DNA from 3 places in the Flavobacterium artemisiae genome. Region 3 is predicted to be linked to each of the others. Evidence: riboswitches for the same ligand, from Rfam matches in the RefSeq annotation. Region 3 holds a riboswitch; each other region holds the start of a gene.
What was found. A riboswitch is a leader RNA that binds a small molecule or an ion and turns the genes downstream of it on or off. The one in region 3 is predicted to bind cobalamin.
Positions count from the first base shown of each region.

Region 1 (6,075 bases), on a different contig from region 3:
TTACAGCAAAACCATAAGGAATATTGATTTTTGATGCTTTAAAAGTTGAAGCGGTCGGCAAAGATGTAGAGCTTACTGCAGTTGTATAAACTTCATTTCCAATTGTATAATACAGTTTGCTGCTTTCGATATCTAAGAATCCAGGATGTGTTTTCTCAGAGAAATTAATCGTAGAGCTAATTGTGTTACTGCTTAGGTTTAACTTAACAATTTTACCAGCAGTTTCTACATCAGCATAAGATGGTTTTCCAGCGCATAAAATATATAATGTTCCATTATCTTTTTCTAGTACACTTGGTACATCTCCAACCACAAAATTTGTTGCAACGGTATTTGTAGCTGCATTAATGATTGTTAAAGAATTTCCTTGATTCCAGCCGCCTTTGTGTGCTACATACAACTTTCCATCATTTTCGATAATTTGCTCTGGACCTTCAACAACGGGAATAGTTGAAGTTATGGTATTTGAAGAAAGATCAAGTACCGCTACATAATCATCAGAAGAACTTGCTGGATCTCCCCAGTTTGTTACATAACCTTTTCCGTTTGCAAAAGCAATAAATCTCGGATTAATTAAACCTGTAGTAATTGTTGCAATAGATTTAAAAGTATAACGATTAACAAGTTCAATTTTGTTAGAAGCATTTGTAACGATATAGGCTAAATCTCCATTAAAACCGATACTTTGTGGTGTGTCGCCAGATGTTTTATTATTAACCAATTTAAATACATCATTCTCAACCTTAAGATCGTCAGACAGGTAAGAGATAGTTCCATTAGGAGTACCGTTATTTCCTTCGTTTACAACAAATATTCCTCCATCATAATTACCACGTGGAGCTTGAGTCTCATCATCATCGCTGCTGCACGATACAAAAAAAGCCGACGCAAAAATGACAGTTAAAAAAAGTTTATTAAATCTTTTCATGTATTTAAAAATTTAGGTTAATATATATAGTATAATTTCTTCCAGGCATTTGTCTGCTGATAACAGGCTGGTAATCTTCATTTAATAAATTCAAAACTTGAACGCCAAGTTTGAAACTGTTTTTTCTTCCAAAATCATAATCAGCACCAAGATTGGCAACATTATAAGCTTTTACGATTCCAGCTTTGCTGTTAAAAGGCGTGCTGTAAACTTCACCATTGTATAAATATTGAAAGTATGATGAAAGTTTTTTCCAATTATAGGATGCTGATGCCGTCACTTTATGGTAGGGTACATAAATCAATTGTTTGTAAACCAATTCACCAGCAATGAGCTGTTTGCTTTTTGAAACCGTATAGGCATAAGTCCCGTTGATAGTAAAGTTGTGATTGTTTATTTTGGTTTTCCATTCTAAAAGAACTTCTGCTCCATAAGTTTTTACATGATCAGTATTTTCTGGAGACCACACATCACTGCCGCTATCTGTAGGAACCCAGCGTAATAAATCCTGAATATCATTATAATATCCTGTTAGAGAAACAGAAAAGTTTTTAAAGAAAAATTCGTTTCCAATTTCGGTTTGATAGGAAGTTTCAGGTTTTAAGTTCGGATTGCCGCTTCCTTCCCAGAATAAATCATTGTAAGTCGGCATTCTGTAATTCTTCGAAGCATTAAGTTTTATTCGATAAAAATCAGTCAATAAATATCGAGTTCCAAAAGAAAAAAGAAATGGATTTCCGTAATTGTCCGTTAATTCCTGACGAATGCTTACCGAATAATCCCATTTTTCAGAAACTAAATGACTTAGTAATAAACTCCCTGAACTAACTTCTCTTTTAACATCATTAATACTTGATCCGTAGCCTTTATTTCGGCTATAATCCACAATAGTGTTTAGTTTGATTTTGTCATTTACATCAAAAGCCAAATCATATTTGAGGATAGAAGTTTCTACTTTTCCAAAAGTGAAATAATCAGAAGTAATAGTTGGGAAATATTTATAAGATTCTCCAATATGAGCCGCTCTTAATTTTGAAGTAAAACGATTCAGTCTGCTTTCCCATTCTAAAAGATTTCGGGTATTAAAATCGTCGTATTTTGTTTTGGTAGCAGTCGGGGTTGTTAGAGAAAAATGACGCTCAGAGTCATAAAACTGACTGTATAATTTAATGGTATTTTTAGAATCAATTTTATATCCAAAAGCCGTATTCATGCTCGTATTATAATATTGCCCATTTAAGTTTTTCTCGTTTTGATTTCCAGGATATTTAAAATCATTATCAGAGCTGTTTCTAGAAATACTAATTTGAAGACTGTACTTATCAGATGAAACTGCGGCTTTATAATTGGCGCTGTAAGTATTAAAACTTCCTGCGCTGAAAAATAAATGATTTGTAAATCCTTTTTTAAAACTCAAATCATTATTTAGGTGAATACTGCCGCCAATTGCACCGCTTCCGTACAAAATACTTCCTCCGCCGGCTTTTACAGTAATAGAATTAAAATCTCTCGTGCCGATAGTATTAAAATCGGACTGTCCTAAAAATTGAGAATTGATATTGATACCGTTCCAGATAACTGCTGTCTGTGCACTTGTAGTTCCTCTAAAAGATGGGCCAGATGTCATTCCGAGACCATTTTCTTTAAAATAAATTACCGTGTTAAAGTTTAAAAGAGAAGTTAGTGATGCTTGATTGGTATTGATGATCGAATCACTTATGACTTGAATTGACTGAGAACTACAGAATTTTTTAAGATTGCTGTCTGAAACTACAACTTGTTTTAAATTCGTAATAGAATCCTGCTGCGCCAAAATAAATTGGCACATGAATAAAAAACAAAAAATGACGAATTTCTTTAAAATCATAAATTTCTACACTCTTGTTCCCGAGAGCTTGATATTAGTTATAAAGGCAGGTCTCCTGGCTTGCGTCTTGTTGTCTTCCTTCCCATCACGCAGGGCGTGGCAGTGGATTGTAGTAACAACAAGCATTCATTTTGAACTAAGCTTACAGTTGCGGGTACAGCTCAAGATTATACTTGATTCCCTTTTAATGTGCTTTTTTATAAAAACACAACCTTAAATTTGTGCAAAGATAAAGTTAAAACTATCGATTTTTCAAATTTGTTTCACATTTTGAATCAAATTCTAAACAAAAGAGCTGTTAAAGCTTAATTCTAATAACCTTGCCAAAATCAACATTATTTTGAAAAGCATCTTTTAATGGCAAAGAAGTTTGATGACATAAGATACTTCTGATACTTCCAGCATGCGCCACAATTATAATTGGATGCAAAACGTCTTTTGCGAGTTTTTCATTTAGAAAAGATTCAGTTCTTTCGTGAAGTTCAGTAAAGGATTCGCCATTGGAAACTTTTATGTTCACAAAATCTTCCATCCACGGATTTAGCTGGTCCTGCGGAATTTCATTCCAAGATAACATTTCCCAGTCTCCAAAATTCATTTCCATCAAACGAGGATCTTTCTGGTAAGAATGAATTTTCATGTTTTTTTGAATATAGTCTGCTAAAATCACGCATCGTTTAAGCGGACTTGTAAATAGTACTGCTTCAGAAGGTAACTGGGAAAGTATATTTTTAAAAACTTCTTCAAATGGTTCAGCTATATTCACATCGGTTTGTCCGTAGCAGATACCTTTTTCGCAAACCGTTTCGGTATGACGGATTAAATAAATTTCCATAAAATTAAAACACTGAGATAAATGATTACTTCACTGACTTGCTGTGTGGCGCCGAGACAGTCGCCTGTATAGCCGTCAATCCATTTTTGAAAATAACGCGCCAAAAAAAAGCGGGTCAAAAAAACCGGAATCAAAATCAGAATAAACAAATGATAAAAATAAGAAAGAACAATCAAAGGCAGTAAACCAAAGAAAAAGGAACCAAAAACTTCTTTCCAAGTATATTGCTGCGCTATAGGTTTGCTTTTACTCGAAGCATCGTCACGAGAATATTCATGTGTAAAAATGATACTCACTGCCGATAAACGACTTAAAGCATGAGCATTCACAAACAACAGAAAAATAAGAAAAGGAAAATCTAAATTGTTTGTTTGAAAGATAGAAATGCTTTCGGATAGCAATTTAAATTTTAAAAGAAAAAGTAAAACGAGTCCGACAGCTCCGTAAGCTCCAATAGCGCTGTCTTTCATAATCGTTAAGATTTTTTCTTTTGTCCATCCGCCTCCGAAACCGTCGCAGACATCTGCAAAACCGTCTTCGTGAAAAGCGCCTGTTGTTAGAATAGAAGCAATTATTGCCAGAATTGCAGCAGCTTCAATCGATACAAAAAAAGAAAAAACATAAAAAGCGAGAAAAGAAATACTCCCGACAATCCATCCAATAAAAGGGAAATATCGTGTGGCTTTATTTAAATAATCAGGATGATGTGTGATGTTTTTTGGACAAGGAATCCTGGTGTAAAACATTAAACAAGTAAAAAAAATATGGAGTTCTTTTTTCATTAAATGGAAAAGATTTTTATTGATATTTTCATTGAGATTGAATTTTTATTTTTTACTTACCCCAGCACTTTCAAAACTAGCCATTTCATTTAAAAAAACTTCAGCAGATTTCAGAACTGGAAATGCAATCGCACAGCCCGTTCCTTCGCCGAGGCGCAGATCTAAATCTAAAACAGGTTTAGCGTCTAAGTAATGTAATAATTTCTGATGCGCTTTCTCAGCAGAACAATGGCAAAAGATGGCATTTTGTTTGATTTTCGGGTTCATTTTATAGGTAATTAAAAAAGCAGTTGTGCAAATAAAACCGTCCACGAGTATGAGCATATTATTTTCAAAAGCGCTTAACATCCCGCCAGCCATTTGAATAATTTCGAAACCTCCAAAGTAGGCCAGCTGTTGTTTTAATTCGGCTTGACCGGAATAATTTTCAATCGCTTTTTTTAGGATATTTTGTTTTTGAATTAATTTTTCATCTGAAACACCTGTTCCTTTTCCGGTACATTCTTCAATAGAAAAACCCGTCAAAAGACTCATTAAAACAGAAGCCGTTGCTGTATTTCCAATTCCCATTTCGCCAAAACCGATACAGTTACAGTTCGTTTTTGCAATAGTAGTGACAATCGATTTTCCTTTTTCAAAACACAATTCTAATTCACTTTCGCTCATTGCGGGTGCATGAAGAAAGGATTGTGTGCCGTTTCCGATTTTGGCATTTATCAGTTTGGTGTTCGTCGGGAAATCATAATTTACTCCTGAATTAACAATCGACAAAGTAATATCATTTTGTTTGCAGAATACATTGATTGCGGCACCTCCGTCTAAAAAATTAGAAACCATTTGGCGCGTAACATCTTGCGGATAGGCACTGACACCATGATTAGCGATTCCGTGATCGGCAGCAAAAACTACAATATTCGGATTTATAATTTTCGGATTTAAAGTTCCAAAAACAGAAGCTATCTGAAAAGCCAAAGTTTCTAAAGTTCCTAAGGCGCCAAGCGGCTTTGTTTTAGAATCTATTTTTTCTTGTAAAAGAATATCAAAATTCTTTTCTTCTGGTTTTTCTGAGGTCGAATGTGAACTACTTTCTGAAGTATTTTTTAAATGAAGAGTTGTAATTTCTTTGCAATCGGGTGTTTCCGATTTTTGTCTCCAATGCAGTTGCTGCAACATCGGCTGATTATTGTAATTCGTTGCAGGTTTTCCGATACAGAAATAACCCAAAGGCTCTATATTTTCTGGAAGATCTAGGATTTTTTTAAACTGATAATAATTTAGAATAGAAACCCAGCCCATTCCAAAACCTTGTTCTGTAAGAGAAAGCCAAATATTCTGTGCCGCGCAGACCGAACTAAATTTTACTGCCTCGTTACTTCCGATGGTTCCGATTGTAAATTGATTTAAAACCGAACGATCGTAAGCGATAATAAGTCCGATTGGAGCTTCTTCTATAGCTTCAAGTTTAAGAGAATTGTAAAGTTCTTTTTGCTCTGGATTATCTGTCAAAGAAGCGGCTTTTTTATTGTATTCTAAAAATAGGTCTTTAATAGCCGTTTTTACTTCTTCTGATTTTATGAGGAAATATCGTGTAGCATCTGTCAAACCGACCGATGGTGCCCAATGTCCTGCGCGAAGTGCTTTTTCAATTACTTCGTCTGGAACT
Region 1 covers NZ_JBHUDZ010000002.1:414,461-420,535, forward strand. The annotation lists gene ACFSC2_RS03775 (YncE family protein) at 1-928, opposite strand, end outside; gene ACFSC2_RS03780 (TonB-dependent receptor plug domain-containing protein) at 933-2,756, opposite strand; cobalamin riboswitch at 2,824-3,026, opposite strand; gene cobC (alpha-ribazole phosphatase) at 3,094-3,630, opposite strand; gene ACFSC2_RS03790 (adenosylcobinamide-GDP ribazoletransferase) at 3,615-4,412, opposite strand; gene cobT (nicotinate-nucleotide--dimethylbenzimidazole phosphoribosyltransferase) at 4,458-6,075, opposite strand, start outside.
Region 1: another riboswitch for cobalamin. It lies ahead of ACFSC2_RS03780 (TonB-dependent receptor plug domain-containing protein); the one in region 3 lies ahead of ACFSC2_RS12805 (DUF5074 domain-containing protein).

Region 2 (6,075 bases), on a different contig from region 3:
AATCTCGTTGCTGTTAAATCTTTAGTTTGATACAAAATAGTTTTAGGAAGAAATAAACCATTTGCAGCACATTCTTTTTGAAACTGAATCAAATTAAAACGATCCAGCCATTCTACCCAGATTGCTAAACCTCTCGGCGGCATTTTAAATTTTATTTTATCGCCTAATTTTTCATTCAGAATTGAAACAAAATCGTCGCGTCTTTCTTTGTAGATTTTTTTATTTTTTTTTGAAAGGCGATGCGCTTCACCTTCAGAAATCCATTCTGTTAAAACCTGTTCTTTGATCACATCAATTCCAGGTTCTAGGATATTTTGATGTTTTTCTAATTCCTTTATAAATTCGGCAGGAGCAGTTACAAAGCCGTAACTAAAGCCAGACGGCAGCGATTTTCCAAATGATCCGATATAAATAACACGCTGATTAGAATCAAAAGCAGCTAACGGAAGAACGGGATTATTGTCGTAATGAAAATCAAAATCATAATCGTCTTCCAAAATAATAAATCCGTATTGATTGGCCAATTCCAAAACCTCCATTCTTTTTTTCGCACTAAGCGGTATCGTAGTTGGATAGTGATAATTGGAAGTCAGATATAAAATTCTGATTTTAGAAGTTTCGCAAATCTCTTTCAGTCGTTTAGTATCGATTCCGTCAGCATTTACAGGAATTGAAACAATCTGTGCGCCAGTATTGGTCAGTGTCATATTCGAATTATAATAGCCTGGAGAAGCCACAACTACTTTATCTCCTTGTGCAATCAATGCTTTTGTAACCAGATACAAACTAATTTCATGACTGCTTGTAGTCAGAAGATTAGAAGTCGAAATACGCAGACCGCGGGTTAAATTTAGATAATTAGAAAAATGAGTTTTAAAATTAGAGTGGGAGCGAAGCAGAATCTGTTCGTAGGTTTTAGATGTTTTTTGCCTCTTTAATTTAGAAACATACAATCTTGCCAAAACATCGGTTTGAACCAAACGTAAATCAGGAAGTCCGTCATTAAATTGGTACGGAAGATTACTTATTTCTGTCGGATTTTCTAGAATAGTAGATTTTTTAAAAGTAAAACCAATCGTCGCATCAGCAGGAATTTGTTCTTTTGAAATCGTAAAATCGGCTTTGCTTTTTTGTTTTTGCTGCGATAAAATAAACGTTCCTTTGTTCGGGAGCGTTTCTATCCAGCCTTGCGATTCCAGATCCTGAAAAGCCTTTATTATTGTATTTCTGTTTACAGACAATACTTTGCATAAAATTCTGGTGCCGGGAAGTTTTGTTCCTTCGGGAAGAAATCCGGTTTGAATGGCTTTTATAAATTCAAAAACAATCTGTAAATATATTGCTGTGTTTTCTTCTGGCTTAAGCTCGATAAAACTTTTAAAAGGAATTTCAACCGGACTATTCATAATTATAAAACTGGCATACTTTATTAGTACGGCAAGGTACTACTTTTGCCAAAATTTTTAACCAAAATGAAAAAAATCTATCTATTGGTACTAACATCAATCTGTACTAATTTTTACGCTCAAACTAAAAAAGATTCGATTTTCGAATTTGACGAGGTAATTATTAATCAGAACCGTTTTAGTACGCCGATTTCTAAAGAAAATAGAAACGTTTACGTAATTACAAGTGAAACAATTAAAAAACTTCCTGGAAGAACACTTCAAGAAGTATTACAATATGCTAACGGAGTTGATATCAGACAAAGAGGACCTTTTGGAACTCAGGCTGACATCAGCGTTGATGGCGGCAGTTTTGAGCAGACTGTTGTGTTATTAAACGGAGCAAAAGTAATTGACTCACAAACAGCTCACAATATGTTAAACCTGCCTCTTCCGGTTGAAGCAATCGAAAGAATTGAAGTAGTGCGCGGACCAGCGGCAAGAACTTACGGAATCAACAGTTTAACGGGAGCCATTAATATTATTACTAAAAAACCGAGTGATTCTGGAATTTTAGTAAGCACTTATGCTGGTTCTAATTTTGAAAAAGATACTGAAGGAAGCGGTGATACTTTTTACGGAAACGGTGTTCAGGTTGGTGCTGTTTTAGGAAAAGAAAAACAACAGCACATGATTTTTGCTTCGCATGATAAAAGCAACGGTTACCGTTACAACACGGCATTCGAAAACAATAAAATTTTCTACCAAGGAAATGTACAGTTTAATGATGCAAACGAAATCCAAGCTTCTGCAGGTTACATCAATAACGGATTTGGCGCAAATGCTTTCTACGCGGCACCGGGCGACAAAAATTCAAGCGAAGCTGTACAGACAACTTTTGCTAATATTCAGTCAAAACATTCGATTACTGACAGTTGGAAAATTATGCCTAGAGTAACTTACAGATACAATTATGACGATTATCGTTATTTAGGAATGGCAAATTTAAACGTTGGAAGAAGCCAGCACTATACCAATTCGATTGCAGGAGAATTAAACTCAACAGTAAAATTAGGCAAAGGCGAATTGGGTTTTGGAGCTGAATTTAGAAACGAAGATATCCATTCGTCTAATATTGGTGATCACGATCGCGAAAATGTTGGAATCTACGCAGAATACCGAACGAATTTTACAGAACGATTAAATGTAAATATCGGAACTTATTTAAACTATAATTCGGATTACAAATGGCAGATTTATCCAGGAATCGATGCGAGTTACGATATTACAAAAGAGTTTAAAGTAATTGCAAATGTCGGCACAAGCCAGAGAATTCCATCGTTTACCGATTTGTATTTGAAACAAACAGGAAATATTGGAAATACTGATTTAGATTCAGAAAATGCTTTTCAAAGCGAAATCGGATTTAAATTCAACAGAAAAGCTTTGAGCTTAAATGCGAATTATTTCTACAGAAAAATTGACAATTATATCGATTGGATGCGTAATTTGACTACGCAGCCTTGGCAGAGTCAAAATACGGGAGATTTAAGCACAAACGGAGTAAATCTTCGCGGTAATTACAGATTTGATTTCTCTAAAGATTCAAGATTGAATATCGTTTTAGGATACACTTATTTAGATTCAGAATTTAAGAGTTCAAGAACAGAAATATATTCTAAGTATTTAATTTCGTCTTTAAAGCACCAAGTAACCAATACAATAGATTATCAGTATAGAAATTTATCGGTATTATTTGCTACTCGTTTTAACGAAAGAATTACAGGACCTTCTTATTGGATTAACGATTTTAGAGTTAGTCAGTCAATTAAGAAATTCACGATATTCTTAGATGCTCAAAATATTTTTAATACCACTTATTATGAAGTCGGAGCAATTCCGCTGCCTTCAAGATGGTTTACTTTGGGAGCTAAGTTTGTAACGTTTTAATTTTACTTATTTTTTTAGAATTAGTTATTGGATAAAACCCTGCACGAAATGTTTTTTTACATTTTTGTGCAGGGTTTTGTATGTTTTAATTATATCTTTGCGCCTGATTTTGGTCTGTTTTTTCTTAGGAAAAAATAGTTAAAAGGGAATCAGGTGTAAATCCTGAACAGACCCGCTACTGTAAGTTCTATATAAGTCTTTAAACATTACTTATGCCATTGCCCCGCCCTGCGGGATGAGAAGGCCGTTTAAAGATGGAACAAGTCAGGAGACCTGCCACGATCACATAGTTTAAAACTTTCGTGGTATGAAGTTGACGACACAAGATGGTAACCTGCTATAGGACAGCAGGCCTATATCTATGTTTTTGTAATTACATCACCGAGAGTTTTTTTAAATAAATCGTGATGTACAATTTTAGAAAAACACTTTTAGCTTTTATTTTATTATTTCCTTTTTGGCTTCATTCGCAGGCAGTCACAGATAGTTCGCGTGTTTTAAAAGAAGTTATTTTAAAAGGAAAACCTTATCAGGAAGTTATTCCGGTACAAAGTCTTTCGGGTGTTCTGCTCGAAAAACTAGCCAGTCATAATGTGGCAGACGCACTTCGGTATTTTGCAGGAACTCAAATCAAGGATTATGGCGGTGTAGGCGGACTAAAAACAGTCGATGTCCGCAACATGGGTACGCATCATGTTGGTGTTTTTTATGACGGAATCCAGCTCGGCAATGCCCAAAACGGTGTAACCGATCTCGGAAAATATTCGCTTGACGATATGGAATCTTTGACAATGTACAATGGTCAGAAAAGTGAAATTTTTCAGTCGGCTAAAGATTTTGCTTCAGCTTCAGCCATTTATTTAAGAACAAAACGTCCTGTTTTTATTGGAGGTAAAAAAACAAATCTCCTCGTTCGTTATAAAACCATGTCGATTGATTATCACGATCCTTCTTTTAGATGGGAGCAAAAACTGAGCGATAAAGTTAGTTTAAGTATGAGTTTCGAATACATCAAATCAAACGGAGAATATAAATTTAGATACAAAAGAAAAAATCAGGACGGAAGTATTGCCTACGATACCACAGCAACAAGATACAACAGCGATATCGAAGCTTTTCGATTTGAATCTGGTGTTTACGGCAAAATAAACAACGGTTCGTGGGACGCAAAAGTTTATTATTACGATTCTGAAAGAGGCGCGCCGGGAGCGATTGTAGAGAATAAATTCAGAGACGGTTTCAGACAGTTTGATAAAAACTTTTTTGCGCAGGGTTTTTTCACCAAAGATGTTTCAGAAAAATATAAATTTCAGGCAAAAGGGAAATTTGCTTACGATTATACACATTATATTGCCCGAGATACCACTAGTGTTTTAGGCGAAATCGTAACGGAAGGCGCACAATCAGATGACAGTTACTTTCAGCAGGAAGCGTATTTTTCGGCGGTTAATCTTTACAGCATTTTACCCACTTGGGATGTTTCGCTTTCAACTGATTTTCAATATAATAAATTAAACGCTACCAGAAGAGGAATCCAGACTCAGTTTTCTTTCCCTCAGCGTTTTACAGCGCTTGTTGCGCTCGCGACTTCTTACCGATATGAAGGTTTTAAAGTTTTAGGAAACGTTTTGGCAACCCGCGTAATCGAAGAAGTAAAATTTAATGCAAAAGCGCCAAACAAAACCGAATTTACACCCGCTTTATTCCTTGGTTATACACCTTTTAAAAAGTACGATTTCAATTTAAGAGCGTTTGCCAAACGCATTTTCAGAATGCCGACTTTCAACGATTTGTATTATACAATGGTGGGTTCAAGTACGTTAAGACCCGAATATATGAACCAATATGATGTTGGTTTTACTTATAACTTTTCACTAAAAGAAAGCCTTATAGACAAATTCTCCATTCAGGCAGATGCATATTATACCAATACCAAAGACAAGATTGTGGCGGCTCCGACAGGAAATTTATTCCGTTGGATGATGACGAATATTGGTCAGGTAAAAGGAAAAGGAATTGAAACAATTCTCAATCTGGGAACTCATATTGATAAAGTAAATCTCGCTGTCAATCTGACTTATACGTATTCTCAAAGTCAGGATTTTACCAAATTTTCAGGTTTAGAATTGTCTTCTTACGGCGATCAGATTCCGTACACTCCTTGGCACAGTGGTTCTGGAATTTTGAATGCAGGTTACGAATCATGGAACTTCAATTACAGTTTTATCTACGTTGGAAAACGATACAACGGAAACGTCAATAATATTAAAGTAAACGAAGTGCAGCCGTGGTATACGCACGATTTGGCAGTTCAAAAGGCCTTTATTTTCAATAAATACAAATTGAATGCAACGGTAGAAGTCAACAATGCCTTTAATCAGCATTATGAAGTGATTTACAATTATCCGATGCCGGGGCGAACATTCAAATTTATAATCAGTTTTGAAATATGAAAAAGAGCATTATAAAAATACTATTTGGTTTAACCGTTGCCATTTCGCTGGTTTCCTGCCGTGAAGATGAAACAATATTTCTTTCGTCAGACGTAAGTGTTGCGGCGCCGAGAAGTGACGGAAATATAGAAGGATTTTATCTTCTTAACGAAGGTAATATGGGAATGAACAGAGCCAGTATTGACGTTTTTAATTATCGAACGGGAAATTACACGACCGATGTTTATTCGGAACGAAACCCGAATGTGGTTAAAGAACTGGGCGATGTTGGAAACGATATTCAAATC
Region 2 covers NZ_JBHUDZ010000008.1:16,988-23,062, forward strand. The annotation lists gene ACFSC2_RS08840 (aminotransferase-like domain-containing protein) at 1-1,406, opposite strand, end outside; gene ACFSC2_RS08845 (TonB-dependent receptor plug domain-containing protein) at 1,473-3,335, shown strand; cobalamin riboswitch at 3,429-3,630, shown strand; gene ACFSC2_RS08850 (TonB-dependent receptor) at 3,743-5,788, shown strand; gene ACFSC2_RS08855 (DUF5074 domain-containing protein) at 5,785-6,075, shown strand, end outside.
Region 2: another riboswitch for cobalamin. It lies ahead of ACFSC2_RS08850 (TonB-dependent receptor); the one in region 3 lies ahead of ACFSC2_RS12805 (DUF5074 domain-containing protein).

Region 3 (6,075 bases):
AAAATCCATACTTTAATACAGTTGCAAAACATACTTATAGTGTGGGAGAAGATTTTAATCATTCTTCACTAAAAACACAATATTATGTAGAACGTGTCGTAAAACAATGGATTGAAGAATATAAAATTGATGGTTTCCGTTGGGATTTAACAAAAGGATTTACTCAGGCGTGTACGGCTTCAGACGAAAGCTGTACCAATGCATATCAGCAGGATCGAGTAGATATTTTGAAAAAATATGCTGATTATTCGTGGAGTTTGGATCCAACACATTATACCATTTTTGAACATTTAGGAACTGATGCAGAAGAAAAAGAATGGGCAGATTATAAAGTTGCAGAAACGCCAAGTAAAGGAATTATGATGTGGGGAAAAATGACAAATCCATACAATCAGTTATCGATGGGATATTCATCAGATAGTAATATTTCGAGAATGACAAGTTCAAGCCGTGGTTTTATAGCAAATCGTTTGATGGGTTATGCAGAAAGTCATGACGAAGAAAGATTAATGTATAAAAATGTTCAATATGGCGCTTCAAACGGAAGTTATAATGTAAAAACATTAAATACGGCTCTTTCAAGAATGTCTGCAATTGGGGCGGTTTCGTTACTGGTTCCAGGGCCAAAAATGATTTGGCATTTTGGAGAATTAGGAATGGACGATTCTATTTTCAGCTGTAATAACGGAACTGTAAATGACGAATCAGCAACAATTTCTGGAGATTGTAAATTGGACACAAAACCACAACCGCAATGGACAGAAAATTGGCTTGGAGATTCGAATCGAAATAAAATTTATAACGATTGGGTAAAAATGATCACCTTAAAAACGGTAGAACCAGTATTTTTAGGAAATGCAACAATGACAAATGCAAATTCGTTGGCAGTAAATATTAAAATTACCAATAGCAGTCTAGCTTCAACTCAGTTAAAAGATGTTGTGATACTAGCGAATTTTGATGTTACGGCTCAGAATTTAACACCCAATTTTCAATATCCTGGAACTTGGTATAATTTAATGGATAATACCACTTTAAATGTTGCAGATGTGACTTCACCGATAAATTTAGCCCCTGGAGAATTTAGAATTTACGGAAATAAACAAGCTAATTTAGCGATCGAAAATTTTGAAAAAGAAAATTTGGTTAGTTTATATCCAAATCCGGTTGCAGATTATTTTACATTGAGTTTTGCAGCTTCAAAAGTAGAAATTTATGCTGTAACAGGACAATTAGTAAAATCATTTAAAACAAATGGAAATTCTGATTTTCAATTTCACGTAAATGATTTAACAACAGGATTATATCTGGTAAAAGCTTATAATGAAGAAAATAAAGTTCAGGTTGTAAAATTCATTAAAAAATAATGACCTGAGAAATTAAGATTTTGGTTTGGTTAGTAATGTAAAGGGGCTGTATTATGAAAATAAACAGCCCTTTTATTATACCTTTTTTTGATTTATTTCTTTTTGTTGTATTCGCCAATTAAAGAATAATAACCAAAAGTTCCTAAACCCATAACGATAAGCGGTGTTAGAATAAAAAGAATAATTACACCAAATACCAGATCGTCTTGTTGATCTGAGAGGAGTTTTGGTAAACCAAATTCAAATACGCAGAAATAAGCTGCTGCTGCTCCTAAAGCAATCCATAAAACCCCTAAAATTTGTTTGACGGCATTCATAATTTTTTTAAATTTTAAAGGTGAGTAGTTTTGTTTTTGTTTTCAATATAAACCATGCCGATTACAAAGCAGATTCCTGCGATAATAATAGGATACCACAAACCGTCTAGATAGAAATCTTCTTTTCCGGCGGCTTTGGCGTGTATTACAAAATAAGTAGAAATGGCAGGAAGCAGTCCGCCAAAAATTCCGTTACCAACATGATACGGAAGTGACATCGAAGTGTATCTGATTTTGGTTGGAAACATTTCAACTAAAAAAGCGGCAATTGGACCATACACCATCGTTACAAAAATAACTTGTATAAAAACTAAGAAAATTAACATCCATTTATCGCTCGAATTAATTGTAATTGAAATACTTGTTTGCAACTCTTTTTTAGGGATATACGTTTTTTTCTCCAAAGCGGTTGTACCATCAGTATATTTTTTTTGAATAGTAATTATCCTGCTGCCATCCGCTTTAATTTCGCTAGTTTCTTTAAGGTTTTCGGCAATTTCAGTTTTCTGATTTAAAGAAGTGGTGTTGTACATCTCCTGATAAATAGAGCGGTACGATAATATGGCAAGAAGCATTCCGAACATCATAATATACTTTCGTCCGACTTTATCGCTCAGCCATCCAAAAAAAATAAAAAACGGAGTTCCTATTAAAAGTGCAATTCCTAACAATTCATCAACTTGCGAAGAATCCACATTCATAACCGTTTTCATAAAGCTCATCGCATAAAATTGTCCTGTATACCAAACAACACCTTGTCCCATAGTGGCTCCAAATAATGCCAAAAGAACGAACTTTAAGTTGTATCGGTTTCCAAAACTTTCTTTTAACGGATTAGCACTTGTCGTTCCTTCTTTTTTCGCTTTTGCAAATACAGGAGATTCGTCCATATTTTTTCGAATTAAATAAGAAACGCCGACCATAACGATAGAAACCCAAAACGGAACACGCCAGCCCCAAGAATCAAAATCTTCATTTGAAAGAATATTTTTAGTCGCAAGAATAACCATCAGCGAAATAAATAAACCAACAGTAGCTGTAGTTTGAATCCATGAAGTCCAATAGCCTTTTTCTCCCACAGGGGCATGTTCTGCTACATAAGTTGCAGCACCCCCATATTCACCTCCTAGCGCAAGGCCTTGCAGTAAGCGCAGAATCAATACTAATAAAGGAGCAAGGAAACCAATCGTTTCGTAACTCGGAATACATCCAATTAGAAAAGTCGAACCTCCCATCAATAATAAAGTCGCCATAAAAGTATATTTACGACCAATAATATCGCCAAGCCTTCCAAAGAATAAAGCCCCAAACGGACGCACAACAAATCCTGCAGCAAAAGTAGCAAGAGTAGATAAGAATGCGGCAGTCGGATTATCACTCGGGAAAAATTTAGTAGAAATAACAACAGCCAGACTGCCGAAGATATAAAAGTCGTACCACTCAATCATGGTGCCCATAGAAGAGGCCGAAATCACTTTCCAAATGCCTTTAGTAGAAGTTTTGCTCATAAAACTGCTTTATAATCTTATTAGTAAATGAAAGATAAAAATATAGTTTTACGAATATATAAGATAATTTTTTATCCACTTGATACTTTTTTAACAAAAAGTAATTATTTGTTGACTTTTTGTGCTTTAATAAGTTACTTCTTGATAAATTAAATTTGAGATCTCTTTTAAAGTTTTTAATTACAAGAGCAGCTTGTTTTCTTAAAAAAGAAAGTACTAGATTTGCAGCTCAAAATTTGAATCAGAAAATGGTTGTCATATTTCGATAAATAGTGACATTAAAAGGGAATTTGGTGAAAATCCAAAACTGTCCCGCAGCTGTAAGCTCATTAACTGAAACCCTTTAATATGCCACTTTTCAATTAGAAAGGGAAGGCTGGGTGTAGGGAGCAAGTCAGAAGACCTGCCATTTTTATAGTAATAATAGCTTTCGGGGGTTGAAGCTAGAATTAAGAACAAGTACTTTTCACATTCTGTGAACGGGTATTTGTTTGGTTATTCTATTCTCGTAAGCCAAAATAAAGTTTATGAGATTTTTTTCTGCAAATATGATATCGTAAAACAATTCTGTTTTCGACTTTCCTTTTTCTCTGCTAAAAATCATTTAAACAAATCGCTGTACAATTTGCTTTGTAGAATTATTTCTATGAATTAAAATGAATGTCGATTAAAAGTCAAGTGATAATTTTTTAAATATTTAATAATGAAAACCCAATTTTTTTTCAGGCATTTAATTGCAATTGCCTCTTTGGCAGTCTTAATAACTTCATGTAATAATGACGATGATTTTACAGCTCCTCCAGTAATAAACGGCGAACAGCAGTTAAAAGACACTTTGACAATTGGAAAAACACTTAAGTTAAGTTCAAAAATAAAAGACCGAAATAATTTATCCTTCGAATGGACAGTAGACGGAAAAGTAGTAAGCGCTGATTCTACTTTTACTTTTAATCCAGAAAAAAGAGGCGATTTTAAAATTAATATGACTGCCAAAAATAGCGGTGGAGAGGTAACACTTACTTATGATATACACGCGTGGGGCGCTTATGAAAATGGTTTTTTCATGATTAATGAAGGCTGGTTCGGACATGGAACAGGAACAGTTGGCTTTTATAGATATGATACAAAAGCAATAGAAGACAGTGTTTTTGTAAAAGTGAATCCAGATAAAAATTTAAAACCAGAATCATCAACATTGGAATTTGGAACGATCATCAACAAAAAATTATTTTTAGTTTCAAAAGTAGGCGGTCCTGTTGTTGTGGCTGACGCTTATTCATTAAAAGAAGAAAAAAGAATCGAGGCAAAAGGCGGCAATGATTGGCGTGCAATAGCTGCTATCAACGAAAATCAAGCACTGTTAACTTCAGGAAAAGGAATATTTAAGTTGAACCTTAACACAATGGAGTTAAACGGTCAAGTTGATGGAATTACTGGTCAGGTGGGAGATATTGTTAAAGTGAATAATTACATTTTTGCATTGTCAGCCACAAAAGGTGTTCTTATTATTAACGCTTCGACTTTGGCTGTAGAGAAAACTATTTCAGGAATGGCTGTAGGTTTTGCCGTTACAGATGATAAAAAAGTGTGGGCAGCAGGCGGAACAAAACTTATAAATATAGATTCGAATAATCTTGAAGTAACCGAAATTGCATTAGGTTTCCAAGCATACGGAAGCTGGGGTGCGTGGCATCCAGGATCGATCGCTGCTGCTAAAAATGATGTTTTTATTGCTAAAAATGCAAGTTTCAGCGGTGGTAAAGAAATTTATAAGTATACAGGAGATGTTGCTTCATTGGCGAAACCTTTTGTTGCTTTAACAGGAGTAAATATATTATATGGAGCAGGAATAGGATACGATAGAAAGAAAAACAATCTAGTTGTAAACACTGTAGACTCTGGATTTGGTGCTAATTTTGCAAACAATAATTTGTATTTCTTTAATGCAGATTCTGGTGCTAAAACTTCGGGAGTAAGCTTTTCAGGATATTATTTCCCTGCGGTTTCAGTATTTCATCAATAGTTTTTCTTAACTGCAATCACGATAGCTCTCTAAGCTAAGATTTACGCAAGGGTCGCAAAGTTATTATTAAACTTTGCGACCCTTGCGTCTTTCTTTCCGTTCTTTGCGGTTAAATCTTTCAGAAAGTTGTAAAAAACAAAAAACCCACTCGTTTGAGTGGGTTTCGTGGTACCTCCAGGGATCGAACCAGGGACACATGGATTTTCAGTCCATTGCTCTACCATCTGAGCTAAGGTACCGTGCTTGTTGCGGGTGCAAATATATAATCATTTTTGGTTTGTGCAAAACATTTTAAAGAAAAAATCAATTCGTATCTTCGCAAAAACAAAATATCAAATATGATTTTAACCGTCGATGTTGGGAATACCAGAATTAAAGCTTCTGTCTTTGAGGGTAATACTGCTTTGGAAAATTTTACTTTCGACAAAAATGAACTCGAAAAAAAAATTAAAAATATTTTAGAAAAGTTTCCAAAATGCACAGATTTGGTTGCAGCATCAGTCGGAAAAATAGAAAAAGAGTCTTTTTTATTGTTCGAAAAAGAGCTGAAAGTGCATTTTTTGACACACGAAGACAAATTTCCGTTTACAAATAAATATGCAACACCAAAAACATTAGGAATAGATCGTATGGTTTTGGCAGCTGGAGCGACTTTAAAGTTTCCAAAACAAAACAGATTAGTTATAGATGCCGGAACTTGCATAACCTACGATTTCATCGACGAAAATGACAATTATTTGGGCGGTGCTATTTCTCCCGGACTTCGATTACGATATGAAAGTTTGCATAACTTCACGGCCAAACTGCCTTTGCTGACTTTTGAGTCGCCAGAATCTTATATTGGGAACTCCACTGCACAG
Region 3 covers NZ_JBHUDZ010000012.1:478,129-484,203, forward strand. The annotation lists gene ACFSC2_RS12790 (alpha-amylase family glycosyl hydrolase) at 1-1,367, shown strand, start outside; gene ACFSC2_RS12795 (DUF6814 family protein) at 1,460-1,684, opposite strand; gene ACFSC2_RS12800 (MFS transporter) at 1,699-3,192, opposite strand; cobalamin riboswitch at 3,425-3,617, shown strand; gene ACFSC2_RS12805 (DUF5074 domain-containing protein) at 3,896-5,215, shown strand; tRNA gene ACFSC2_RS12810 (tRNA-Phe) at 5,382-5,454, opposite strand; gene ACFSC2_RS12815 (type III pantothenate kinase) at 5,554-6,075, shown strand, end outside.